4 regions of the Solibacillus ferritrahens genome follow, and region 4 is predicted to be linked to each of the others. Evidence: riboswitches for the same ligand, from Rfam matches in the RefSeq annotation. Region 4 holds a riboswitch; each other region holds the start of a gene.

What was found. A riboswitch is a leader RNA that binds a small molecule or an ion and turns the genes downstream of it on or off. The one in region 4 is predicted to bind cobalamin.
Region 1: linked by a shared signal. The riboswitch ahead of SNE38_RS02355 (S-layer homology domain-containing protein) and the one ahead of metE (5-methyltetrahydropteroyltriglutamate--homocysteine S-methyltransferase) in region 4 are both predicted to bind cobalamin.
Region 2: linked by a shared signal. The riboswitch ahead of SNE38_RS10395 (hypothetical protein) and the one ahead of metE (5-methyltetrahydropteroyltriglutamate--homocysteine S-methyltransferase) in region 4 are both predicted to bind cobalamin.
Region 3: linked by a shared signal. The riboswitch ahead of SNE38_RS04710 (glutaredoxin family protein) and the one ahead of metE (5-methyltetrahydropteroyltriglutamate--homocysteine S-methyltransferase) in region 4 are both predicted to bind cobalamin.

The regions. Positions count from the first base shown of each region.
Region 1 is NZ_JAXCLE010000002.1:47,117-51,333, forward strand. It holds gene SNE38_RS02340 (alpha/beta hydrolase) at 1-640, opposite strand, end outside; gene SNE38_RS02345 (phosphatidylglycerophosphatase A family protein) at 760-1,341, shown strand; gene SNE38_RS02350 (thermonuclease family protein) at 1,362-1,997, shown strand; cobalamin riboswitch at 2,160-2,355, shown strand; gene SNE38_RS02355 (S-layer homology domain-containing protein) at 2,526-4,217, shown strand, end outside.
Region 2 is NZ_JAXCLE010000009.1:40,442-44,658, reverse strand. It holds gene cobS (adenosylcobinamide-GDP ribazoletransferase) at 1-88, opposite strand, end outside; gene SNE38_RS10405 (bifunctional adenosylcobinamide kinase/adenosylcobinamide-phosphate guanylyltransferase) at 92-634, opposite strand; gene SNE38_RS10400 (ABC transporter substrate-binding protein) at 700-1,653, opposite strand; gene SNE38_RS10395 (hypothetical protein) at 1,640-2,200, opposite strand; cobalamin riboswitch at 2,358-2,539, opposite strand; gene SNE38_RS10390 (Fur family transcriptional regulator) at 2,592-3,002, opposite strand; gene SNE38_RS10385 (metal ABC transporter permease) at 2,999-3,865, opposite strand; gene SNE38_RS10380 (metal ABC transporter ATP-binding protein) at 3,882-4,217, opposite strand, start outside.
Region 3 is NZ_JAXCLE010000003.1:145,561-149,777, reverse strand. It holds gene SNE38_RS04720 (DUF2812 domain-containing protein) at 1-76, opposite strand, end outside; gene SNE38_RS04715 (PadR family transcriptional regulator) at 78-389, opposite strand; cobalamin riboswitch at 1,784-1,969, shown strand; gene SNE38_RS04710 (glutaredoxin family protein) at 2,116-2,340, shown strand; gene nrdI (class Ib ribonucleoside-diphosphate reductase assembly flavoprotein NrdI) at 2,337-2,699, shown strand; gene nrdE (class 1b ribonucleoside-diphosphate reductase subunit alpha) at 2,702-4,217, shown strand, end outside.
Region 4 is NZ_JAXCLE010000032.1:3,682-7,898, reverse strand. It holds gene metE (5-methyltetrahydropteroyltriglutamate--homocysteine S-methyltransferase) at 1-2,008, opposite strand, end outside; cobalamin riboswitch at 2,167-2,347, opposite strand; gene SNE38_RS18375 (hypothetical protein) at 2,641-2,787, opposite strand; gene SNE38_RS18370 (hypothetical protein) at 3,079-3,402, shown strand; gene SNE38_RS18365 (glutaredoxin family protein) at 3,541-3,780, shown strand; gene SNE38_RS18360 (hypothetical protein) at 3,808-4,217, shown strand, end outside.

The sequences.
Region 1 (4,217 bases), on a different contig from region 4:
AAAAGGTCTCAATCCCATGGTTTATCAACAATTGGTGAAGTTCACGGTTTGGTGTCAGAAAATCTTTGACGGTATTATCTTTTAAAGTCACTTTATCTTCTTGTAGTCCGATAATATGGTACACCGAAAGAAAATTGATGTTGTTTGCACTGCGAACAGCTTGTAATACATATTCATCTACATAAGGCGATTGCAAAGCAGCTTTACCGAAAATATTTGGATAATGGATAGCAGTCATTAATGAAATCGTTGCAGCCATGGAATCTCCGATTAAAGCGCGCCCGCCACCTATTTGTGCCGTTGAGTACTCTTCGTCTAAGTAAGGCACAAGCTCATGCGCCAAAAATCGCATATATGCTTCAAATTGGTCGCCTGTTGGAGTATATTTTCGCTTACGATCCACATAATTTTTGTATGGGACACCGACGATAATTGTATTTTCGATAATATAGCCATCTATTAGTTCGTCCGCTAAACGTGGTATGCCACCAAGCTGGAAGTAATCTTTACCATCGGAAGCGATTAAGATGTTATATTCGTACAGTGGAGAATAGTTTGCTGGAATATAAATTAACAGCTCCAACTCCTCGTTTAATGCCTTGCTAAAAAAAGCAACGTCTTTTACTGTGCCTTTTTCCAAAGTTGTCACCCCTGTCTATTGATGTATTCAAAATTGTATCATAAAGAAAAATAAAGGTGTAATATAGAGGGTAGACAAGTGAATGGGCGCTTAATATAAATAAAGGTGAGGATATATTTATGCATAATAAAAGAATTCGTGTACATTCAGATGAAGTGACGAAAGCTACACATGACGCTCTAGAACGCCGCCATGTAACTATTGAAGATATTGCTGAAATCGTTTATACGATGCAATCCCCATATAATGAAGGTTTAACGATTGAACATTGTATTCAGTCGGTTGAACGTGTGCTAACTAAACGTGAAGTACAGCATGCGGTCTTAGTCGGAATAGAACTTGATGAACTAGCCGAAAAAAGGTTATTATCTGCGCCGCTTCAAGCTATAATTGAATCAGATGAAGGGTTGTTTGGGGTGGATGAAACACTGGCATTAGGTTCTGTATTTACTTATGGAAGCATTGCGGTGACAACATTCGGTCATTTAGATAAGCAAAAGATCGGTATTATTGAGAAGCTTGATACAAAGGCTGGGGAATCAGTTAATACATTTTTGGATGATTTAGTTGGAAGTATTGCGGCTTGTGCAGCATCACGCCTGGCACACCGTATGCGCGATTTAGAAGAAGAAGGCGGGACATTTGCAGATATTCCCCCGGTTGAATTAGGACCTGCACCAAAGTTGAACACGGAGATATAGAAAGGGTTTAAACGATAACAATGGAATTAAAAGATATTAAAACGCTCATTACGAGTGGAACAATCATTTTAGCAGTAGGGTTATATTTAGTATTCAGCGAACCGAAGCAAGAGACAGAGCAGACAGATTCACCGGCAATTACAGAGCAAAATAGTGCATATAACATTACACCTGAAATGGTAATGGACAAAACAGGGAAACAACTGGTTGATGTGAAGTTTTTAAATGCTAATGACGGAGATACATTCAATGTTGAAATTGATGGTAAAACAGAGCGAGTGCGCTTACTTATGATCGATACACCTGAAATGAACTATAATAAAGGCGAACCGATGCCATATGCTGAAGAAGCGAAGGCACGTACTACCGCGTTATTGGAAAAGGCGGATTCAGTTCAGCTATTGTTCGACAAAGGTCCAGAAACGGATAATTATGACCGGCTGTTAGCATACGCATTTGTTGATAATATCAGCTTGCATGAAGTTTTATTAAGTGAAGGCCTTGCTGCAGTGCGTTATGTAAATAAACCGAACGATACATTGGAAAAAGAGCTGCTGGAAATTCAACAACAGGCTGAACAGAAAAAACTCAATATTTGGGCCCACGACAATTACTTACAGCATGACGGATTTCATCCAGAAGAAGTGAGTAAGTAAATAGATTTCTCTTAAAAAAATTGACTATATGCAAATCGAGAAGGTTCGATTTGCATAAGTTTTTTTTTATTTACAGTGGAAACAATTTTTGAAAAATATATTTGTTCTCTCGAAATATTTTGAAGATTTGGAAGTGATATGGTACACTCATTGTTATGTGAATAAGGATTGCAGAATAAAGGTGCTCAATTTGAGCTTAAAAGGGAATTCGGTGAAAAACCGAAGCTGTTTCCGCAACTGTAAATGTAGACGACCACAGAGTATACCACTGTCGAATGAAGAAAAATGCTTCTAGTAGATGGGAAGGTTCTGAATGGGATACATGAGCCAGGAGACCTACCTTTATTTTATCGTATTAACTCTCTTCGGAAGCTAGGAGAACTTACGGCAAATAGACGGGCAGGTATATTTTATACCCTTTTTTTCTGTTGTTTACCGGTGTTTCTCTAAATGGAGAAGCACCGTTTTTTTGTTGTAGAGAGTTAAGAGCAAAAACATTCACTATAACAAAATAGGAGGTTTTTGTAAGTGAAAATTTATAAAAAGTGGTTAAGTATTGCGATTATATTCATATTGTCATTTTCGCTATTATCACCCGCTGCAATCGTGAAAGGGCAAGGATTTGAAGCAGAAGAATCAAATGCCACTTCTAGTACATACAACCATGATGAACAGAGTCTTCACCCTAATGATGAGACGTCAAAGAATGCACCTTCATTACCGACAACGAGTGACAGTGCGCAAATCAATTCCTCAAACTTATCTGAAGTTCTCCCTTCAGGCTATGTGACGGTATCAGTAGAAAAATTTACACTTGGACAAGGATATGCAATTGACCCCATCCAAGTTCCTTTTTATGAAGGGGAAATGGCAGGACAAGTAGTTGCCAGAGTACTTGGAAGTGGTAACTATAATAATGGTATGGATGAAGAAAATATCTCATACCTTGCGAATATTAAAGATGCAGAAAGCACTGTTAATATTCCGACATATATTCAGAAGGAAATTTTGAAAAGCGGTTCTACAATAGGAGCGAGAACTAACAGCGACTGGCTTGGACAGTTTGACTATACCGATATGTCAGGCTGGATGTATACTGCCAATCATAAATTGCCGGATGTAGGTATGAGTGAATATGAAGTTACAGACGGAAGTGTAATTCGGTTACAGTTTACAGTATACGGTTACGGTGGTGACCTTGGTTTTAGTTTTGAATTACCCTATATCGAAGTCGCTAACAAAGACAGGCTTACAGCAAAGGTTGCCGAAATTAATAGTAATCCGGATAAAGGAGTAATTTTAGCTAATCAAAGTGTAAAATCTGCCTACGACGCTGCTTATGAACAGTTAAAAGATATGGAAAGCAGTCAAACAAATATTGATGACGCTTTAAAACAATTAGAAGCTGCTCTTGAGGGGCAAGTAGATGTAATAATAACTGATAAAACTGTATTACAAACAGCAGTTAATACTGCTGAAGTAAATAAAGATTCAGTAAAAATAAGCTCTAATGGCAAAGATGTGGAACCTATAGAGTATTGGGTTACTCAAGCCGAGTTTGACGCTTATACAAATATCATTGTTTCTGCACAACAGCTTATTGCAGATCAAGCAGTAATTCAAGATACTATCGATGCTAAAGTTTTGGCACTAAATCAAGCAACAGATTCATTTAATGCAGTAAAAAAAGAAGGATTAAAAAATGCTGTACCTACAGTAAATGAAGTGAAATTCACTATTGCACCAAAGACCGTTACATTCAAGCTTTTTGATGCTAACAATCAGGAAGTAAATATCGGAACTGGTGTTGTAGGTACGTATAAAGTATATACAGCAAATTTACAAGCCGGTGATTACCGTTATGAAGGTTTTGACAGCAGCGAGAAAAGTGTTGGTGGTGGTAAACTAACTGTTACAACTGAACCAAAGCAGGAATATCAGTTCCGTCAGCTTAATTTTAAGGCAACCAACACAAACTGGAAAGTCGGAAATGACTATACCATTAAAGTAGGCCTGGATAGCTACGACGACACGTCATTAAAGTTTGGTGATGAACTGTCAAGTGGTCACATACCTGTATTAGGTCTCACAGGAAAAACATACTTTTACTCTTTTGAACCTATTTCAACACACAAGGAATACACAGCTCTAAAAAATAGTATTACAGTAACAATTGCAGGATCGGCACAATCAATTAGCGGGTCCATTCCTTTTTCAGGG
Region 2 (4,217 bases), on a different contig from region 4:
TCATATCGAGCTGCCTCTTAATTGGTACTGCCGAGAAGAACTGCCATGCTAATAAAAATCCTGTAAAGCTGTTTTTCAACTTGCCCACTCCTTATTTCCATTGCTGTACAAGCTGATATTGTACTTCATATGCTTCATCGCTATGTTGGACAATCCACTGATGAAGTTCTCCCAAAAGTTTACGATATAAATTTACCTCATTATAACGAGAAGGCAATTCGTCTAACACTTCATTTGATACAACTACTATTGTAGCACCTTGCTGATGCCAAGCTAGCAATTGCTTTTGCAGCGATTCAATACAATTATTGATATATTCGCTATTTTTGCATTCTGCTTCATAGTTAAAAAGTACATTCGAAAGCCAGGTTGTCACACATTCAAAAAGCACGACTGCATCTTTTGAAAGTTGTTGTATCGTTAAAGGAATCTGTACTTGCATTTCCACCGTGTTCCAGGTAGCGTTTTGGTTTTGACGGTCCCACTGATGGCGGACAATCCGTTTTTTCATTTCATCATCAAATGATACTCCCGTAGCGACATAGTAAAGCAACTTATTTTCACCTAACCGCCTCGCATATTTTTCTGCAAAAGCACTTTTCCCGCTGCGTACACCACCTGTTATAAAAATCAATCGTATGCCTCCTTTCCAGTTCAAAAAGAACATGCCCAACTAAGGCATGTTCTTCTATTCTATAACTATTTAAACAATTCCGGATATACTGATTGTGCCATAATTTCTACTGCTTCACCAATACGTGGTCCAGGACGTGACATAATATCGCCATCCACTAAATAAACTGCCTTGTCTGTGACTGCTTGTATTTTATCCCACCCTGTACGTCCTAAAATTTCTTCGACCGCATTTTCCATATAAGTTGCAGGTGAAATAATAATTTCAGGATTGCGAGTAATAACATCCTCTTCTGTCACACTAATCCAGCTCGTCTGATCAGCATAAATATTTTCGATATTTGCATAATCCATTATTTCTTGCTGGAAAGTACTGTTGCCGGTTGTCCAAAGATCCGGAGCTGGGGACACTTCGTAATACACTTTTTTCTTCGTATCGATTGTTTCTGTTTTTTCTTGTACTGTCTTAATTTGTGCTTTAATATCGGCTACAACTTCTTCACCTTTTTCTTCGATACCCATTACTTCTGACAACTGAATAATATCTGAATAAACATCATCGAATGTCGTGGCAGAAGCAATAACAAATACTTTCAGACCCGCATCTTCCAGTTGAGCAATTTGTGCTTCCTCCCCAATTGTATATGCCACAACTACATCCGGATCCAATTCCAAAATTCGTTCTGCATTAATGACGGTAGACGTTGAAACACGTTCAATTTTTTGTGCTGCTTCCGGATATGTATCAAAGTCCGTTGCACCGATAATTTGTTCACCTACTCCTAGTTCAAACAAAATCTCTGTATTGCTTGGCTGTAGTGAAATAATCGTTTCCGGGACTTCATCAAATGTCACCTCAACACCACGGTCATCGACAACTGTATAAGGAGCGCCATCATTTTTGGTTGTAGCTTGCTCCTCATTTTTAACGTCCTTTTCTGTTTTTTCCTCATCTGATCCACATGCTGCTAGTAATAATGTTGCCGCTAATGCAACGACCCATTTGTTATTCAATTTCATTTGTTGTAACTCCTTTTTTCTTTTTCGTTGGATAAGATTTTGAGATAAATGGAATTTCTTCCTGCTGATGCTGTTGATTCATATAGACCGCCATGACAAAAAATACATTGGCAAGCAGCCCGAGAAAATCAAACAGAATTTCATCCACTTCTCTTTCTTCGCTTACTTTATGTAATGCCCTGTAAGACTTTTTCGCCTCGCTGCGACAAATATGCAGTCTTGCGGCACTTTCAATTCCCTGTGGCAGGACAAACTGCTGAATCGTTTCCCCGACTTCACTTACATAAAAATCGTATCGATCGCTTAACCATAGTAAATCTTCAGATGTAATAGCTAATTTACCGCGGACCGAACCATTGGCATGATAGGCTAGCGGCTGAATCTTTTTTAAATCTTCAAGCACAATCTGACCTAATGCATCATCGACTAATGTTGGAAATACTGCGCCGATTCGCGTTGTTAAAGAATCCGTCCGAATCTCATAGTCAACACAGCTTGATTTTTCCCGCATAAACGGATAGCAGGAATAACGAATATCTTTTTTCATATAGTTCTCCTCACTTCAAGTAGTGCCTCCTCGCAATTATTGAGTGAACGAAAAAAAGCCACCCAAGAAAATGGATGGCTTCAAAAATCAATAAAAGGGTGCAAAACGCTCATTCGATCAGTGATTGCCGTACATTCTCTTTAATTCCGAAGAGGGATGTTACGATAAGAAAAAGATTGGTCTCCTGGCTCTGCGTTTCACTTTACTCACAAGTACCTTCCCGCTATATTAGCAGTGGTATTACACTTATTTTCATCAACGCTTACAGTTACGGATATAGCTTCGGATTTACACCGAATTCCCATTTATGCATCATGCATCTTTTTCCTGCAAATTTATTCAATTTGTCTTTATCACTTTAGCATATAAAAAATTTTATGCAAACTACATTTTATAAACATTCAGGACATTTGCCGTAAATCTCAAATTTATGTGCTTCTACAGCATACCCCGGCAACTTTTCACCAAGCATTTCCATTGGGCAGACGGATAGCTCTTTTACTTTACCACAATCACGGCAAATAAAATGATGGTGATGGTGGTCTGACTCGCAGTGCATGCGGAAATTACGCTCACCGTTTAATTCCGTTTCTTCCAAAATATCAAGCTCGACAAAAGTCGCTAAGTTGCGATAGATCGTATCGAAGCTCATCCCAGGGAAATCCTTTTTCAATACTGACAGCAAATCACGGGCAGTCAAATATTTATCAGTAGCTGCAAACATATCCAAAATCAATTCTCGTTTATCGGTCTTTTTATAGCCGTTTTCCTTTAATATTTCCCACGCGCGAGTTGCATTCATAGTACTTCTTCCCCTTTCGATTTAATCGATACTTTTAGCACAATTTTTTTGATAAATATAACTAGCAATAAAATAATGATCGATGTGACAACAATTGTTCCACCAGGTGCTAAGTTTAAGTAAAATGCAGAAATCAATCCAATAATTACTGCCAGCTCTCCAAATACAATTGCTAAAATAATGGCTTCTTTAAATCCACGCGCCAACCGCATCGCAGCGGCTACCGGTAATGTCATCAAGCTTGATACAAGTAAAATCCCTACGATTCGCATACTTGCGGCAATGACTAATGCAACCACTACCATAAACAGCAGATGAATCCACTTTGCAGGTAAGCCACTCGCTTTAGCGTATTCTTCATCAAACGATAAAACAAAGAGTTCTTTAAAAAACAGAACTAAAAATAATACGACAACGACCGCAATCGCCATCACAACATACAAATCCTGCCGCGATACAGCGGAAACTGAGCCGAATAAATAGCTCATCAGATCGGTATTAAAGCCACTTGCCAACGAAATAAATATCGCGCTAATTCCGATACCACCTGACATAATAATCGGAATCGCAAGTTCTTCATAATGTTTATACAGTCGACGTAAACGCTCAATTAAAATCGAGCCACTTACAGATGCCACAATACCTAGATAAATAGGGTTTAGCAATGCCAGTCCTGCGAATGACTGACTTAAGTAAAGACTTCCAGCGATACCGGCAAGTGTTACATGCGATAAAGCATCTGCTATTAACGACAATCGACGAACAACGATAAACACCCCTAGAAGCGGTGCAATCACGCCAATAATCAATCCCGAGAAAAAGGCATTTTGTAAAAATTCATAGTTTAATATTGCTTCTATCATAACGGCGGTCTACTCCTTAATGAATCTTTCGAACAGAGTGACCGTTCCAGCTAGCGATCTGTTCTTCCGAAATCGTATCAAAATCATTTTTATATCCGTGGAAATGGATCGATTGATTTAGGCATGCTACATGACTGACACGATCCGAAACCGTATCAACATCATGCGTAACTAAAATCATCGTCATATTGTGATGCTTATTCAAGTGTGCAAGCATATCATAGAATGCCTGCACATTTTCGCGGTCAATTCCTACTGTAGGTTCGTCTAAAATAAGGAGCTTAGGGTCTGACACTAAAGCACGTGCGATAAATACGCGTTGCTGTTGGCCACCAGAAAGCTGCCCAATATT
Region 3 (4,217 bases), on a different contig from region 4:
GGGCAAGCTCGTTTAACCATTGTTCTTCAGCTTCAAATGAATTAAATCTTTTACTCAATGTTCGTGTAATTGCCATCTTATCCCTCACCATTTAATTTGTATGTAAATAATAATAGCTTTTCATAACGTCGTTGTTCATAGATTAGCGCTTCTTTTCCTGCATCTGTAATGGCATAAATCTTTTTCTTTCGATTGTCTAAATCAACACCAACTACTTCAATTAACTTTTGTTTTTCAATATTTTTTAATACCCCATAAAGCGTTCCCGGTGCGATTTCATACTGCCCTTCGCTTACCTCTGAAATTGCTTTAATAATGCCATAGCCATGCGTTGGTTCTTTTATTAATGCTAATAAAATTAAATACGTTGGTTCTGATAAAGGAATCATAGGCCCTCCATATATTGACTGTCGATATATCGATATTACATATATTAAAATGTGTATATATCGAGTGTCAAGATATAATTAGCATATATTGTAAAACATTCAATTTTTTTAAACTTATATTTATCTTGTTTTAATGGTGGTAGCATATCCAAGTAACTGACAACTGCCCACAGCGCAAATATAAAAAAACCTTCCTAAGATATATCAGAAGGTAAGTAAAGGTATAGAATTTATCCCCAATTAATGAAATTCCGCCCCATCTACTATATAATGGAAATTACAAAACATAAAGGTTCATCACCATAACATGAGGTTGATTTTCTAATAAAATTTCACTTGAATAATTGATGGGCTACGGCAAGACAGCGCTAAAGCCGCTTGACGTGTCTTTATCACTGCCTTTATTGCCGTTTACGAGGCCCACCAATCCGAAAATTTTGATTTTGAAGCGTCCGTCCAACTTCGAGTGGACAAAACGCCTTAGTAGATAGAAAGTGCCTTATTTTAAATTTTTCAGTGCCCGCCTAAAATAAGGGAAGATTTTACCGTTATTTGAAGGATGCAGCTCATTTTGGGGTAAATAAGGGAACGTTTTACCGTTATTTCAAATAAAATCCTGAAATTTCATGTTTTTTAGGTCAATAACGGAAATTTCTCCCCTTATTTTGACTATTTTTTATGTCATTTTCGAAATAACGGAAATTCCTTCCGCTATTTATTTCATTAACAATTCAATCTACAAAGGCTTTGTAGCCACACCGCCCGAAATGCCTGCCCCGGAATGTAGTACAACAGACGCTTCAACGCGTTTTCCCGTAGCGAATCTTATTTTTTCAATAATGTCATCCCCAACTTATGGTGATGAACCAACATAAGGATTTTAGAAGGAGGACTACAGTGAATTTCCAAAACTTAAATTTATTCATCCTCGCCATCCCTATTGTTACTTCTTTTATTATTTCGATTGGCTTATATCTTTATTACAGAAAAAAACCGAAAGTTGATAAAGGTTTTAAGTTCAATTATTATGCCCTTTCATACCGCCGAAAATTTTGGCGTACTGTCTATTCGATTCCAATATGTATACTTTCAATCGGAGTCATTTATTTAATGCTAGGATTTTCTAGGTTGTTTATTTTCATAACATTTTTCATCACCATTTTATTTGCTATTCAAGCAACCTATAATTACGTCATGTGGAAAAGAGAATTAAAGCATTAATATGACACATTGTTCATTCGAAGTTTTGGGCAATGTGTTTTTTAGTTCCTTTTTGATTTGTATAGGTATTAGTTCTGTCAACTTTCTCTTTAAAAAGTACAATAGCTGATCAAGTTATATTTCTTTCCTTTACTTTTACTTTGGAACGGCTTATACTCAATTCACAACCATATATTGTGTTTTTTTATCACGGTACTACTAAATGTAGTTTAAAAGGGAAGTTTGGTGCAAAACCAACGCTGTCCCCGCAACTGTAAATGCTGACTGAAGACTAAAATTGCCACTGTGCCACGTGCATGGGAAGGTACGTCTGATGGATGACGCAAAGCCAGGAGACCTGCCGTGTTAAAACTACGTACATTTCTTCGGGGAATAGGAAATGGAGGCGCAATTTTTCCATTTACGTTTCCATTTCAGGCTATCCTTTTTTTCCCGGGATAGCCTTTTTATATTTTCTTTAGAACGTACAGCACAATAAATATCTTTATAGCGAGGGATTCTATTAATGAAACTTTATACGAAAACAATCTGTCCAAAATGCCTATGGGTAAAATCCGAACTTGATGCTGCGAACTTACAAGTCGAGATTATTAATATTGACCAGGACGAAACGGCAAAGCAAAAAGTACTCGATGCAGGCTTTCTATCTGTCCCTTTATTCGAAATCAACGGAGAATTTATCGCAGAGCCAACTTCCATTATTAACCGAATTTCTGAAATAACTGCATGATTATTTATGCTTCACGAACTGGCAATGTACGATACATCGTGCAAAAACTTGGCTTGCCTGCAAAGGATTTAGCCGATGTGGATAAAATCGATGCGCCGTATCTGCTATTTACATATACGGATGGATTAGGCTCTGTCCCCCCTATCGTCGATCAGTTCATGACTGCGAACTACAATCAATGCAAAGGAATTATCGTAAGCGGGAACCGTAATTTCGGTCATGCTTTTTTCGGCCGAGCAGGTGATCTTTTAGCAACAAAATACGGCATTCCGTTAATCGAGAAACTAGAATTACGTGGGACCCCATTCAATTACGAAACCATTAAAAATTACTATTATTCCATTTGGAAAGAGGTTTAATGATGAAACAATATTTAAAATTAAACAATGACATATTAAATCGTTACCGTGCTACGGGTGAACTGGATTTAGCAAAAGATAAAGAAGCAACACGCCGCTATTTCCTAGAAGACGTGAATGTCCGTTTACGCTACTTTATCGATATTGAGGAAAAAGTACGCTATTTAGTTGATGAAGGCTATTATGAAAAAGAATTTCTTGAAATGTACTCAATGGATTTTATTAAACGGATGTACAAAAAAGCGTATGCGTATAAATTCCGTTTCCCCTCGTTTATGAGTGCTTCGAAATTTTACGATAGCTATGCAATGAAAAGCAGAGACGGAAAAGAAATTCTTGAAAAATATGAAGACCGAATCGTTATTATTGCCCTTTATTTAGCACAGGGTGATGAAGCATTGGCAGAAAAGGCCATTAAAGCGGTCATGACTGCCTATCAGCCGGCAACACCTACTGCTTTAAACAGCGGGAAAAAAGCACGCGGTGAGCTTGTCTCATGCTTTAAACTGACGATGGACGACACGATGAATTCGATTGCCGAAAACATCGGCTATTGCCTGGAGCTTTCCCGATTAGGAGGCGGTGTCGGAGTAAACTTAACCGATCTGCGTCCTTTAGGTGATCCGATTAAAGGGATATTAAACCGTGCGAGCGGGGTAATGCCAGTTGCGAAACTGCTGGAAAACTCCTTTAGTTATTCGAATCAGCTTGGGCAACGAAATGGTTCTGGAGTCGTCTACTTAAATGTTTTCCACGGAGATATTGAGGCGTTCATCTCTTCCAAAAAACCAAATGCAGACGATAAAATCCGTCTTGCCACACTCTCAACAGGGATTATTCTTCCGGATATTTTCTTTGAACTGATGCGCCGCGATAAAGATATCGTCTTGTTTAGTTCTTATGACATTTATAAAGAATACGGAAAACGCATGTCGGAAATTTCGATTACGGAAATGTACTACGAGCTATTGGATAATCCGAACATCCGTAAACTGAAACGATTAAATGCACGTAAATTATATACGGAAATCAAAAAAGCTCAATTTGAATCGGGTTATCCGTTCGAAATATTTGATGATAATGTTAATAACGCTCATCCATTAAAGGAAATCGGTCGTGTGAAGATGTCCAATCTATGCACCGAAATACTTCAGTACCAACAAACAAGTGTTGTTACCGATCAAAATGAGCCGAATGAATATGGCCTCGATGTTTCTTGTAACCTAGGTTCAATTGACATTCATGAAGCAACGAAAGTTCAGGATTTCGGTCAGCTTGTCGATACAGCAATGCGTCTTTTGACGAATGTTTCAACTATGACAGATATCGTCAACGTTCCTTCTGTATCTAAAGCGAACAAAGTAATGCACTCTGTTGGATTAGGTGTTATGAACTTGCATGGACACCTCGTACAAAGCGGAATCCGTTATGGTTCCAAAGAGTCCATCGAATTTATCGATGCGTTTATGGAAGCATTGAACTATTACTCGTTAAAAGCATCAATGGAAATTGCGAAGG
Region 4 (4,217 bases):
CCAATGAAATAACATCTGCATCCAATGCGCGGATTGGATCGATAAAATCATTGAATTCGCAATAGCACATATGGGTATGAATTTGTGTATCTACCGCAACTTTTGATGTTGCGAGCTTAAACGAATCCACCGCCCATTGTAAATATTCATCCCAATTTTCTTTGCGTAAAGGAAGCCCTTCCCGAAGTGCAGGTTCATCAATTTGGATAATTTTTATGCCTGCATCTTCAAGTGCCTTTACTTCCTGCTGAATCGCTAAACCTAGCTGGAATGCCACTTCTTTTCTTGAAATGTCCTCGCGAACGAATGACCAATTTAAAATAGTGATAGGTCCAGTAAGCATGCCTTTTACATATCTTGAAGTAAGTTTTTGCGCTTCCACTACCTCTTTAATGGTCATTGGATGTGTCCATTCGACATCACCGTATATGATTGGTGGTTTAACGCAACGGGAACCGTATGAAACAACCCAAGCATTTTTCGTAAAGGCAAATCCAGTCAAATGCTCTCCGAAATATTCCACCATATCTGTTCGTTCAAATTCTCCATGTACTAATACGTCTAACCCAATTTCTTCTTGAATTTGAATCCAACGAGCCGTTTCTTCCTTTACAAACGCATCGTATTGTTCGTCTGTAATTTCCTTCTTGCGCCATGCCGAACGTGTTTTCTTTACTAGTTGAGATTGAGGAAAGCTCCCAATTGTTGTCGTAGGGAAATCAGGAAGCTTTAACGATTTCTTTTGCAGTACTTGGCGTTCTTTAAATGGGACAGAACGTGAGAAATCGGAATCCTTAATTCCTTCAACTAAAGCTTTAACTTGCTCATTTTTTCGTATAGCGTGTGTTGCCAAAGATTCAATCACTTTAATGCTATCTGCGACGATACCTTCTTTACTCCACGTTCCATGCTGAATGTAATTTGTTATATGTGCAATTTCACGTATTTTTTCGTCTGCAAAAGCAAGCGCATCGTATAATTCATGCGGAAGATTTTGTTCTGATTTTTTTGTAACAGGGACGTGCTGTAGACTGCAGGAAGAACTAATCCATAAATCATTAACACCACTTAGTTGCTTAACTGTACTTATTGTAGAAACAGCTTCTGCTAAGTTAACGGACCATATATCCCGACCGTTAATTATTCCGATACTTAACGTTTTATCCTTAGGGAAACCATATTGTAAAAGCGATTTCATATTTTCTTTCTTACCGTGTACGAAATCTAAGCCAATACCTGCGACAGGTAAATTACATAAGCGCTCAAATGAAGTTAATGCCTCAAAATAAGTCTGTATCAATATATTTGCCTGAGGTACAGCTTCCGTTAACTGCTTATACACTTCTTCGATTAATAAAATCTCTTCTTCCTCAAGATTTTTTGTGAAAGAAGGTTCTTCGATTTGAATCCAATCAGCACCAGCATCTACAAGTTGTTGGATTACTTCCGCGTATAGCGGAATTAATTTTAAAAAGAAGGCTGCACGGGTTTTTTCGTCATAACCTTTTGCTAAATCAACGAAAGTATAGGGACCGATAAGTGTTGGTTTTCCAATGATGCCTAGTTCATTCTTAGCTTCTTCAAACTGTTGTAGGATGTAGTTATTTGTTAAGAATAATTCCTGGTTTTCATATTCCGGAACAATGTAATGGTAGTTTGTATTAAACCATTTCGTCATTTCACTTGCGATTACTTCGTCTGTACCACGTGCCATTGCATAGTATTTAGTTAACGGTGAGGCATTTTGTAGTATATTATAGCGTTCAGGAATGAGGTTAAACATTACCGCCAAATCCAACACACGATCGTATTTTGTATAGTCCCCGATAGTAATTAACTGTAGTCCTAAATCCTGTTGACGTTTTAAGCGATTCAGGCGAATAATTTTTAGCTGTTCTTCAAATACATCTTCTTCTATCTCTTTTTTCCAAAATTTTTCTAAAGTCTGTTTCCATTCTCGGTTAGCTCCAATATAAGGGTAACCGATAACATTACTAACAATATTCATTTGATAAGCCTCCTCAATGTATTTACATATCCCAAATAAAAAAGCTGTTTCCAATGTGACTTGGAAACAGCTTAGGACTTATCTATGCATAGTAAAATAAACGTCTATAATTGACGCTTTATTCGCACAGAACACCACCTATTTCCACGTAGGTATCGGGTGTGTACTAGAAAAAGGCAGGTCTCCTGACTTAACATCAACGCGTCTCTTACCTTCCCGTTATTTAACAGTGGCTTTTTAAGAGTTGCTCCGTAATACAGTTGCGGGACAGTGTTGGATTCGCACCAACTTCCCTTTTAAACGCACAACAATGTGCGTACCTTTTCTTACACGTTATGTAATTGTACAAACTATAGCATAAAAGGAATCATAAATGTATACCTCGGTTATAAAAAATATAGAATTTTCAGTAAAAAACGCAAAAAGAGAGACTTATTACAGCTTTTTATCAAAATTTGAAGGGAGAAATAGAATTTTAATGATATCGCTTAATAAAATTAACAAATAATAATATGGCTGAACTTTTTAAATGAACATATGGAGGATGTACTCGTAATTTCTTTTAAGTGATCCCATAATGTATTCTCCCCTTGACCATAAGAATGAATGGCTACTGCTGGGACATTGATTTGCTAGGCAATGTACTGGATAACACTATGGGAAATTCTTTTAAAATGTGTGTAAGACCAACCTGCCTGAAAGCCAGTCGTTTTCAGGGTTTGAATTAGTTCTGTTCGTTGACTGTCTGTTAATAGTTCGCGTCCTCTTGAAGTTTTCATGATTCACCATCCTAATAATTGATTATAATTTCAGCAAGTCGACTGTCATTTTAATGGACAGTCGACTACTTATAGCATAATAAATTCTTTTTAAACATTCTGCACAACTTACTCTTTAATTATTAATTTTAATTCCTCATAGTCCCTCACTTTTTGACAGTGCTTGCTGCTCATCTCTCACACCGTTTCTACCACTAAAATACATATAAATTGGCTGGGATTTTGATAAAAGCCTTGTTCGACCCTCTTTCTTAAATAGTAACACAATAATAAGAAAAAAGGAGAATGAATATGGCAAGTTATAATCTTACTTATGATTTTAAAGAGACATTAGTGGGGCAGAGTCGGACGTTTAATGATAAGGGTAACGACCAAACAATTACGTTGACGCTCAATTCGAAAGCTAACAATTCAGGTGGTCGATCAGATGAATACGTTGTTCAATTGCAGGCGCAAGCTCAGCGTATGTGGTTTACAGTAAAAACAGCTTCATTTCCACGGAACGGCACGAAAACGGTAAAGTTTACAGATATGGTTGGTACGGCTTATCGGCTAAGATTTGAGAAATCGACGGATGATGTCCGAGTAACCGGTACTGGGGTTATGAGTAACTAGAAAAAAACCATTATAATATCGGCTTATCTTATAGATGAGCCGGTATTCTCAATGAATACGTGCGATGTAAAAATATTTGACTATTCGTTTGATTATTCAGGGTTATGCATCTCTTTTGTATTACAAGGGGGGGAAGAAATGAATGACGTAACCGTGTATACGCAAGCGCGTTGTGGGTATAGTGGCCAGTTAAAGGACTTTCTGAAAAGGAACCATATTGAATATACCGAGAAAGATGTCTCTGACCGTAAGCATTTTGATGAGTTGATGGAACTGAAAGGTCAAGGGGTTCCGTTTACTTTGATTTACAATAAGCCATACGCAGGCTTCAATGAGAGAGTAAAAACTGCTCTCATGAGCTTCAACTCCCAAAATTAACAAAAAATACTAATAGAGGTGACTGGAATGAATAAGTTTTCACGTTTTATCCCGAGTTACGAAAAAGAACAGTATGAAGATGTTTTTGCGAAAGCAGCGTTTACAGACGTTTTAAGCGAATTAAATCTGGGCGAGCCGGAAAATACAGATATTGTGAAGGTTACGCATTCAGATGAAGGAAGTACCGTAATAGAAATCAATAAGCTAATGAGCTTTGGTAACAAGGCCCAGGTAATCTTAAAACAATATGAAGCGAAGTCGGAAAGTCAAACAGACACAGCAGAAGTGGTGCAGGTTTGGGTGCAAAACGGTGCAAAAGTTGTCACTAAGGAATATGTAAATGGGGAACTTAATTTAGAACAACCAGTAGAGATAATGCATGATGTCTATAAGGATTATGTAAAGATTCCAGAAGTAGCGGAGGAGCACGAAGAACT